DNA from 2 places in the Arthrobacter sp. PTI12 genome. Region 1 is predicted to be linked to the other one. Evidence: predicted binding sites of a transcription regulator. Region 1 holds the regulator's gene; the other holds the start of a gene.

Region 1 (3,698 bases):
GCGTGACCGGGACGTCGCGCGGGACATGGCAGTGATCGGCGTGTTGAATTCGCTGATGCCGGTTCTCGACGACATTGACGCAGCCCGGCAGCACGGCGACCTCGCGGACGGTCCTTTCGCAGCAATCTCCACCAAGCTGGAGAACGCGCTGAAGACCTACGGTCTGTCCCGCATCGATGAGACCGGTGTGGAGTTCGACCCGAACATCCACGAAGCCCTCATCCAGCAGCCCAGCGCCGAGGTCCAGTTCGACAGCGTCAGCCAGATCCTGCGCGTGGGTTACAAGAAAAATGACCGCGTCCTGCGTGCCGCCCAGGTGATCGTCGCAGTTCCGGAGTAGCTGAGCGCGTCCTTTCCCTCCGACCGGGGGCAACGAAATTCCGAGACTCGCAGAGCTCGCTTCGGAATATTAAAGCCCCCTTCCTCGGAGGGAAAGGACGCAACGCTTCCACGAACAGGCAACTTAGAGAGTTATAGAGAGGAGGGGTCAGATGGCCAGTCAGGACTGGGTCGACAAGGACTTCTACAAGATTCTTGGTGTGCCCAAGGACGCCTCCGACGCCGACATCAAGAAGGCTTACCGGAAGCTCGCGCGGAAGCACCACCCGGACCAGAACCAAAGCACCGGGGGCTCTGACAAGATGTTCAAGGACATTTCCGAGGCCTACTCGGTGCTGTCCGACGCTGAGGAACGCCAGCAGTATGACGCGATCCGCGCCATGGGAAGCGGCGCCCGATTCACCGCAGGGGGCCCCGGCGGCCCAGCCGGCGGCGCAGGCTTCGATGACGTCTTCGGGAACCTCTTCGGCCAGTCCGCGGGGCGTCAACGCAGCGGCGGCTTCGGCGGCGGCAGTAACCTGCCACCGGAGTTCGCTGACCTGTTCGGGGGCGCAGGCGGCTACTCGTCCGGCGGCGGTTTTCCGGGCTACCAGACGCCGCCCCGCAAGGGCGCGGACCGCACCGCCAGCACCAGCATCTCCTTCGCAGGGTCAATCCGCGGGACCACCATCGGCCTGCGTGAACCATCGGGCGAAGTCATCGACGTGCGCATTCCAGCCGGCATCCGCGACGGCCAGAAAGTGCGTGTGCGCGGCAAGGGTCAGCCGGGAGCCGCAGGCAACGGGGACCTCATGGTCACCGTCAATGTGAAACCGCATTCCTTCTTCCAGCGCGACGGCGACAACATCCGTGTACACGTGCCGGTCACGTTCCCGGAAGCGACCCTCGGAGCGCAGGTGGAGGTGCCCACCCTGGACGGCGAGAAGGTCACGGTGAAAGTCCCGGCAGGCACTCCCTCGGGAAGGACCCTGCGCGTGAAGGGCCGCGGAGTAAAGACGTCGAAGGCAACCGGCGACCTCCTGGTGACAATTGACATCGTTGTTCCACAAAATCTGAACAAAGACGCCGCAGCCGCAGTGGACGCCTTCTCGAACGCCACGAAAGACGCTGATCCACGGGTCAATCTTGCCGAGAAGGCGCGGCTCTAAGGTGTGGGAGAGCTAGCCAGCGAAAGGGGAGCGACACATGCCTGTTGACATCAATATGCCCATCTATGTCATCTCCGTTGCGGCGGAGTTGGCGGACATGCATCCCCAGACGCTGCGTCAATACGACAGGTTGGGCCTCGTGATTCCCAGCAGGGCGCCGGGGCGTGCCCGGCGCTACTCACAGCGTGACGTCAATGTCCTGCGTGAGGTGCAGCGGCTCTCCCAGGAAGGCGTTTCGCTCGAGGGCATCAGGCGCATCCTGGAGTTGGAGAACCAGGTCCTGGCACTCCAGCACCGGGTGAGTGAACTCACGGACGAACTCGCCCAGCGCCGGAAGTCCGAGGCCACCCGTGTTTTCGCTGCCGGTCTCGCGGGCGACGTGGTTACCCTCGCCCGCGGGCAGCGTCCCCGCCCGCGCAGCCAGGCACTGATGATCTGGCGCGGCGAGCCAACCCGCTGACCGCTCCGGTGCTTCCCACGTGGCGCAACCTGCAATTCCACGGCACACTTAGATACATGCCTGAATCAGAGTTCGTTGACGCCGCGGAATTCCTGCTGGAGGGTGTTCTCCAGCTTCTCCTCTTCGGGGGTGCCGTCCTGGGAATCCTCGCGATTGGCGCTGCAACCGGAACCTGGTTGATTGTGCGCCGCATCCGTCGCTCAGTAATTCTCCGTCGCCGGATCGAGCGCGGCTCCAGCCGGCTGCGTTCCTTTTCCACGGACGCTTCGGCGCGGGAGCTCGCAAGGCTCCGGCTCCAGCTGGAGCGTTCCACTGGCGCCACGCGCCGTTCAGTTGCCGCCGCCATCGCGCAAGGGTCTCCGACGGGTGATCTGGCGGCAACGGCGGATGACCTCACGCGCGCCGAGGCAGTACTCTGCGAACGCATAGCACTTGCTGAGCGTGAACCTAACCGCGCGCTGCGCGAGGACCTCGCGAACAGCATCGGAGAGCAGGTCAACTCCCTGTGCGAACTGTCGGCCCAGCTGCGCCGTACCTTGCTGGAGGTACACCAGGAAACCGGCAGCAGGCAGCTGGAGCGGGCCACCTCCCGCCTCACCATGGAGATCGGCGCGCTGAGGACCTGGAACGCCGCCTACGGCACCGGCACCCGGCGGGCCTAGCGCCAGTGTCCGTCCGACGCCGCATCTCACGCATCATCGCCTCACGCCGAAACGCCCTTGAACCGGGCGATCCCATCACCGCCCTCGGCGAATCGCAGCGCCAACAGGAAGAGAACCTCGACCGCGCGCGCCGCAGCGTCGCTGACCTCGCCGCAGTCCGCCATCGCGTGGATACCCTTGCCCGGCAAGCAGCTGCAGATCTCGATGCGTGCAACCGGGAAGCGGAACGGGCGGTCGCGAACAACAATGACGACGCCGCCCGGTCAGCCCTGCGCCGCGCCCTGGAAATCCAGAAGAGACTCGAGACACTGACCCGCCAACGCGACGACGTCGATCAGCAGTTCCGCTCGCTGGAGTCAGACCTGTACTGGCTTGAAACCTCCCTGCAGGACAACGCGGTGCGCTACGAATCCCTGAAGGCTCAGCACGGTGCAACCCAGGCAGCGCTGGACGTTCGGGGAGCAGTCTCGTCCTCCGCAGGCAACAGTATGGAAACCGCCCGCGCTGCCCGCGAGGCGGAGCAGGAAGCCCGGCGGCTGAGGCACCTGCAGGCTGCGCAGGAAGAACTCGCCTGGTCAGACCCAACTTCCGGGAAGCTCGAAGACGCCTTCGGTGAGCTGGAAGCACGCGAAGCTGCCGAGCAGGAACTCCGCCAGCTGAAGGGTCGGGTGCAGGGAAACCGTCCAAGTTCCGCCTGACAGCCCGGGCACTTCAGGGGGAACCGTCAGGGCCGGTTGTTAGGCTCAGGCAATGGATGATCTCAATGGCAACGGAATCAGCGGCAAACAGTTCCTGGTGGTCGGCGCAACGGGTGAGCTCGGCTCGCGCATCGCGGGGGAGCTGAGCTCCAGGGGAGCTGAACTGACGCTCAGCGGCAGGGACCAGGAGAAACTCGGTGCGCTCGCTGGCCGGCTTGGCGCTCAGTCCATCGCCGCTGACCTCACGCTGCCGGGCGGTCCGGCCGGCATCGTCGATGCGCTTGACGGCCAACCGCTGGACGGCGTGGTGTACGCCGCCGGTGTGGTTGCGTTCGGCGCCTTGGCGGAGCTCGACGACGACACCCTGGATGAGCTGCTCCTCACCAACTTC
Region 2 (3,698 bases), 650 kb from region 1:
TGGATGAGTACCGTCAGGTTTCCCTCGACGCGAGCGGGATCCGGCAGTTGTTCTCGAAGAAGCGCGCTTAGGCGGTGGACGGATCAGATGCCGATGCTGTAGCCGTCCTCCCGGTGGAACAGCCGACGGACCGCGCCGTCGTCGGACCGGACCCAGACAACCGAGGAGTCATCGGCGTGATCTTCGAGTACGCCGGAGAACTGGTCTCCCGAGGAGTGCCGAAGGGTTATCTGCTGGCCGCGCCTGAGCGTCGAGAAGTCGGCAAGCGAGGAATGTTGCGAGGTCATTGGGGAAAGGCCTTCCTGAGAGTGTGACTGACGCCACACTAAGGGCCGTTCCTGAATGTTTGGTGAATGAAAACTGGGTAATCGCCCAAATGGGCGAACGTTTATCGAAAAGATAGCTAAGCAAGCTTTCTATTCTGTTCTGCCTGTGGCACGCTGGCAGTACAAATGGCGGGACATACTGTCCATAGCTCGCAAGATCACGTGCCGGTGTCCGCCAGTCCGGCCACCTTAGAGGGGATAGTGCAATGGCATCAACACATTCAGGGTCGGGTGTAGGCACCCGGACAAACATTCAGAAGGCCGCACTCGCGGTAGGAGTGGTCTTCCTCCTGGTCGGCGTGCTGGGATTCATTCCCGGTATCACCAGCAATTACGACACGCTGCAGTTCGCCGGCCCCGAGTCCGAGGCGCAACTCCTCGGCCTGTTCCAGGTTTCGATCCTGCACAACATTGTTCACCTGCTGTTCGGCGTCGCGGGCGTCGCGATGGCAAAGACTGCAACCGGCGCTTACAACTTCCTGCTGTGGGGCGGCGTTATCTACGCGGTGCTCTTCATCTACGGGCTCATCATCCCGCATGATTCGGCAGCGAACTTCGTTCCGCTGGACGCGGCGGACAACATCCTCCATCTGGGCCTTGCCGTCGGCATGATTGCGCTGGCGCTCGCTCTTCGGGACAAGCACCGCACTGTCCGGGACCGGTAGTCCCGGCTCCAACCAACTACAAACAAACAGAACGACGACGGCGGGCCGCAACCTGCCGTCGTCGTTCTGTTTGTGCTGTGCGTAGCTCCGCTGACGATTTAGGCTTCCACAGCCCTGTCCGTCTGCACCGGCTGGGCGTCTTCGCCGGAAACGACCTCGATCTTGCGGGGCCTTGCGCGCTCGCTGACCGGGATGGTCACGCTGAGCACGCCGTTTTCATAGCGTGCCGAGATGGCATCAATGTCAATACCCTGCCCGAGGTTCAGTTGCCGAAGGAAGGATCCGCTTTCACGCTCGCGGGTCAGCCACTTGACTCCCTCTGCGTTGCGCAGGGTGCGCTCGGCGCGGATGGTCAACAGCTGGCCGTCGACGTCAATGTCAACAGATCCCGGATCAATGCCCGGGAGGTCAGCGCTCAGGATGTAGTGGTCACCCTCGCGGTACAGATCCATCGGCATCAGCCGCAGACCCTGGCGGGGATCCAGAAGTGCGCCGGCCACGCGGTCCAGTTCACGGAATGGGTCGAATTTCATTGCCATGATGGTTCACTCCCTGTGAGTCAGTAGTCTTTCTTCGGGTTGAGTCTGGTTCGCTCAACCTGCAAGTAGATTAGCACTCGCAGGAGGAGAGTGCTAACGGTTTATGTTCGCTCTGAACGAACTATTCGGAACACAAAAAAGCCCGCCCCGCATGCTGCGGGACGGGCTATGAACGGTGCCTGCGCGGGGCCTCGATCCCCGGGCCTTCCGCGTGTGAAGCGGATGCTCTACCAGACTGAGCTACACAGGCAAGTAGTTCCCAGACAGTTTAGGTCATTGGCAGACGGATGATGCAAACGCGGGGGTGCGGTAGATATTCGGGCGGACACTAAGTAGCCTGACTATTTGAGGCTATTCCACTTCTCGATGTCAGCGAAGGAGTTTGGCAATGGACGATGAGGACATTCTGGCGCGGATCCAGGCGCTGGTCGACAAGGAACACGAGCTGCGGGGTTCACCCTCGGGTGACGATGCTCCTGGCGAAGATCGACGCAGCAGCCTGCGGCGGGTCGAGGAACAGCTCGACCAGTGCTGGGACCTGCTCCGTCAGCGGCGGGCGAAGGAAGACGCAGGGGAAAGCCCGCAGGAAGCGGAGGCCCGGCCGATCGACCAGGTAGAGGGCTACCGCCAGTAAGCACATCGATTTGGCAGGACACGCCCCGATACCCCGTTGATAAGGGGCGTGTCCTGCCAACTCAACGAAAGGAATCTTCATGGACGACCTCAAAGCATTTGCACTGATCTGTACTCTCACCCCTTCGCCCGATGCCTCGAGCACCGATGTGATGGCCGACCACATCCTTGGCAAGCTCAAGGAGCAGGGGGTAACGACGTCGTCGGCCCGGGTAGTTGACCACAACGTTGCTCCAGGCGTGCAGATCGACATGGGAAACGGGGATGAATGGCCGCAGCTCCGCCAGCAGATCCTCGATGCGGACATCTTCCTCCTGTGCGCACCTATCTGGGTAGGGCACATGAGCAGCCTGGGACAGCGGGTGTTCGAACGGCTGGACGCCGATCTCTCCTCGACTGATGATGACGGCCGGCCCATCATGTACAACAAGGTCGCTCTGACCGCGGTGGTGGGAAACGAGGACGGCGCCCACCATGTCACTGCCGAGATGCACCAGGGCCTGAACGACATCGGCTTCACCGTCGCGGCGCAGGGCGGTGTCTACTGGGTCGGGGAAGCAATGCAGACCGTGGACTTCAAGGACCTGGACCAGGTACCTGATCCGGTTGCTTCCACAATTTCCTCCATGTCCGTGAACGCTGTCCACCTGGCGAAGTCCCTCAAGGCATCTCCCTACCCAGCTCCCTAGCATCGAGTTGGCAGGACACACCCCGAAAGGGGCCCCAAAAGGGGTGTGTCCTGCGCATTGACGGGTACTACAACGGAATAGGCGAGTCGCTTGAACGATCACAAGAACGATCACAAGAACGATGACGAAGCCCGACGGCGGGAACTCGGCGACAATGCGGGCCCGGTCGAGGAAGAGATCGAGGAATCGTTCGACCGCACAGTGGATGAAGGCGCACAGCGCCTGAACCGCACCTTCCCCGACGTACTCATCACCGGGCTCTTCGGAGGCTTCGAAATAGGGATCGGCGTGATCGCCTATCTGGCGGTGCTTCATGAAACCGACAACCACCTGCTCGCGGGATTGGCCTTCAGCGCGGGACTCATTGCGCTACTGCTGGCCAAGAGCGAACTCTTCACTGAGGGATTCCTGGTTCCCATCGCAGCGGTGACCGCCAAGCAGGCGAGCCTTGCGCAGCTCGGCCGGCTCTGGGGCGGCACCCTGGTGGCGAACCTTGCAGGCGGCTGGATCTTCATGCTGATTGCCATGAACGCCTTCCCGCAGTGGGCCGGGACGGTCACCACGTCCGCCGAGCACTACGTCGACGCCGGGTTCAGCTGGGAATCCATCTGCCTTGCGTTGCTCGGCGGAAGCACAATCACGCTGATGACGCGCATGCAGCACGGCACGGAGGAGATGAGCGGAAAGCTGATGGCCGCCGTCGTTGGCGGGTTTGTGCTCTCCGGCCTGCAGTTATTCCACTCCATCCTGGATTCGCTGCTCATCTTCGGCGCGATCCTCGCGGGCGCCGACATCAGCTACCTGGACTGGCTGGGCTGGTTCGGCTACACCGTTGTGTTCAACGTC

The links. The regulator HspR, encoded in region 1, represses chaperone genes until heat shock. The targets are predictions, from matches to a motif close to AAGTTGAGTCNNNNNGACTCAACTT.
Region 2: AC1MBU_RS02325 (Hsp20/alpha crystallin family protein) is a predicted target of HspR. The motif match lies at 1,567-1,591, and genes of this name have one in related genera.

What each region holds. Positions count from the first base shown of each region.
Region 1 is NZ_CM155256.1:3,160,716-3,164,413, reverse strand. It holds gene AC1MBU_RS15105 (nucleotide exchange factor GrpE) at 1-340, shown strand, start outside; gene AC1MBU_RS15100 (DnaJ C-terminal domain-containing protein) at 492-1,487, shown strand; gene AC1MBU_RS15095 (heat shock protein transcriptional repressor HspR) at 1,525-1,947, shown strand; gene AC1MBU_RS15090 (hypothetical protein) at 2,004-2,609, shown strand; gene AC1MBU_RS15085 (PspA/IM30 family protein) at 2,615-3,307, shown strand; gene AC1MBU_RS15080 (SDR family NAD(P)-dependent oxidoreductase) at 3,360-3,698, shown strand, end outside.
Region 2 is NZ_CM155256.1:470,682-474,379, forward strand. It holds gene AC1MBU_RS02310 (cysteine hydrolase family protein) at 1-71, shown strand, start outside; gene AC1MBU_RS02315 (hypothetical protein) at 84-287, opposite strand; gene AC1MBU_RS02320 (DUF4383 domain-containing protein) at 533-991, shown strand; gene AC1MBU_RS02325 (Hsp20/alpha crystallin family protein) at 1,090-1,530, opposite strand; tRNA gene AC1MBU_RS02330 (tRNA-Val) at 1,707-1,780, opposite strand; gene AC1MBU_RS02335 (DUF2630 family protein) at 1,919-2,164, shown strand; gene AC1MBU_RS02340 (flavodoxin family protein) at 2,244-2,852, shown strand; gene AC1MBU_RS02345 (formate/nitrite transporter family protein) at 2,943-3,698, shown strand, end outside.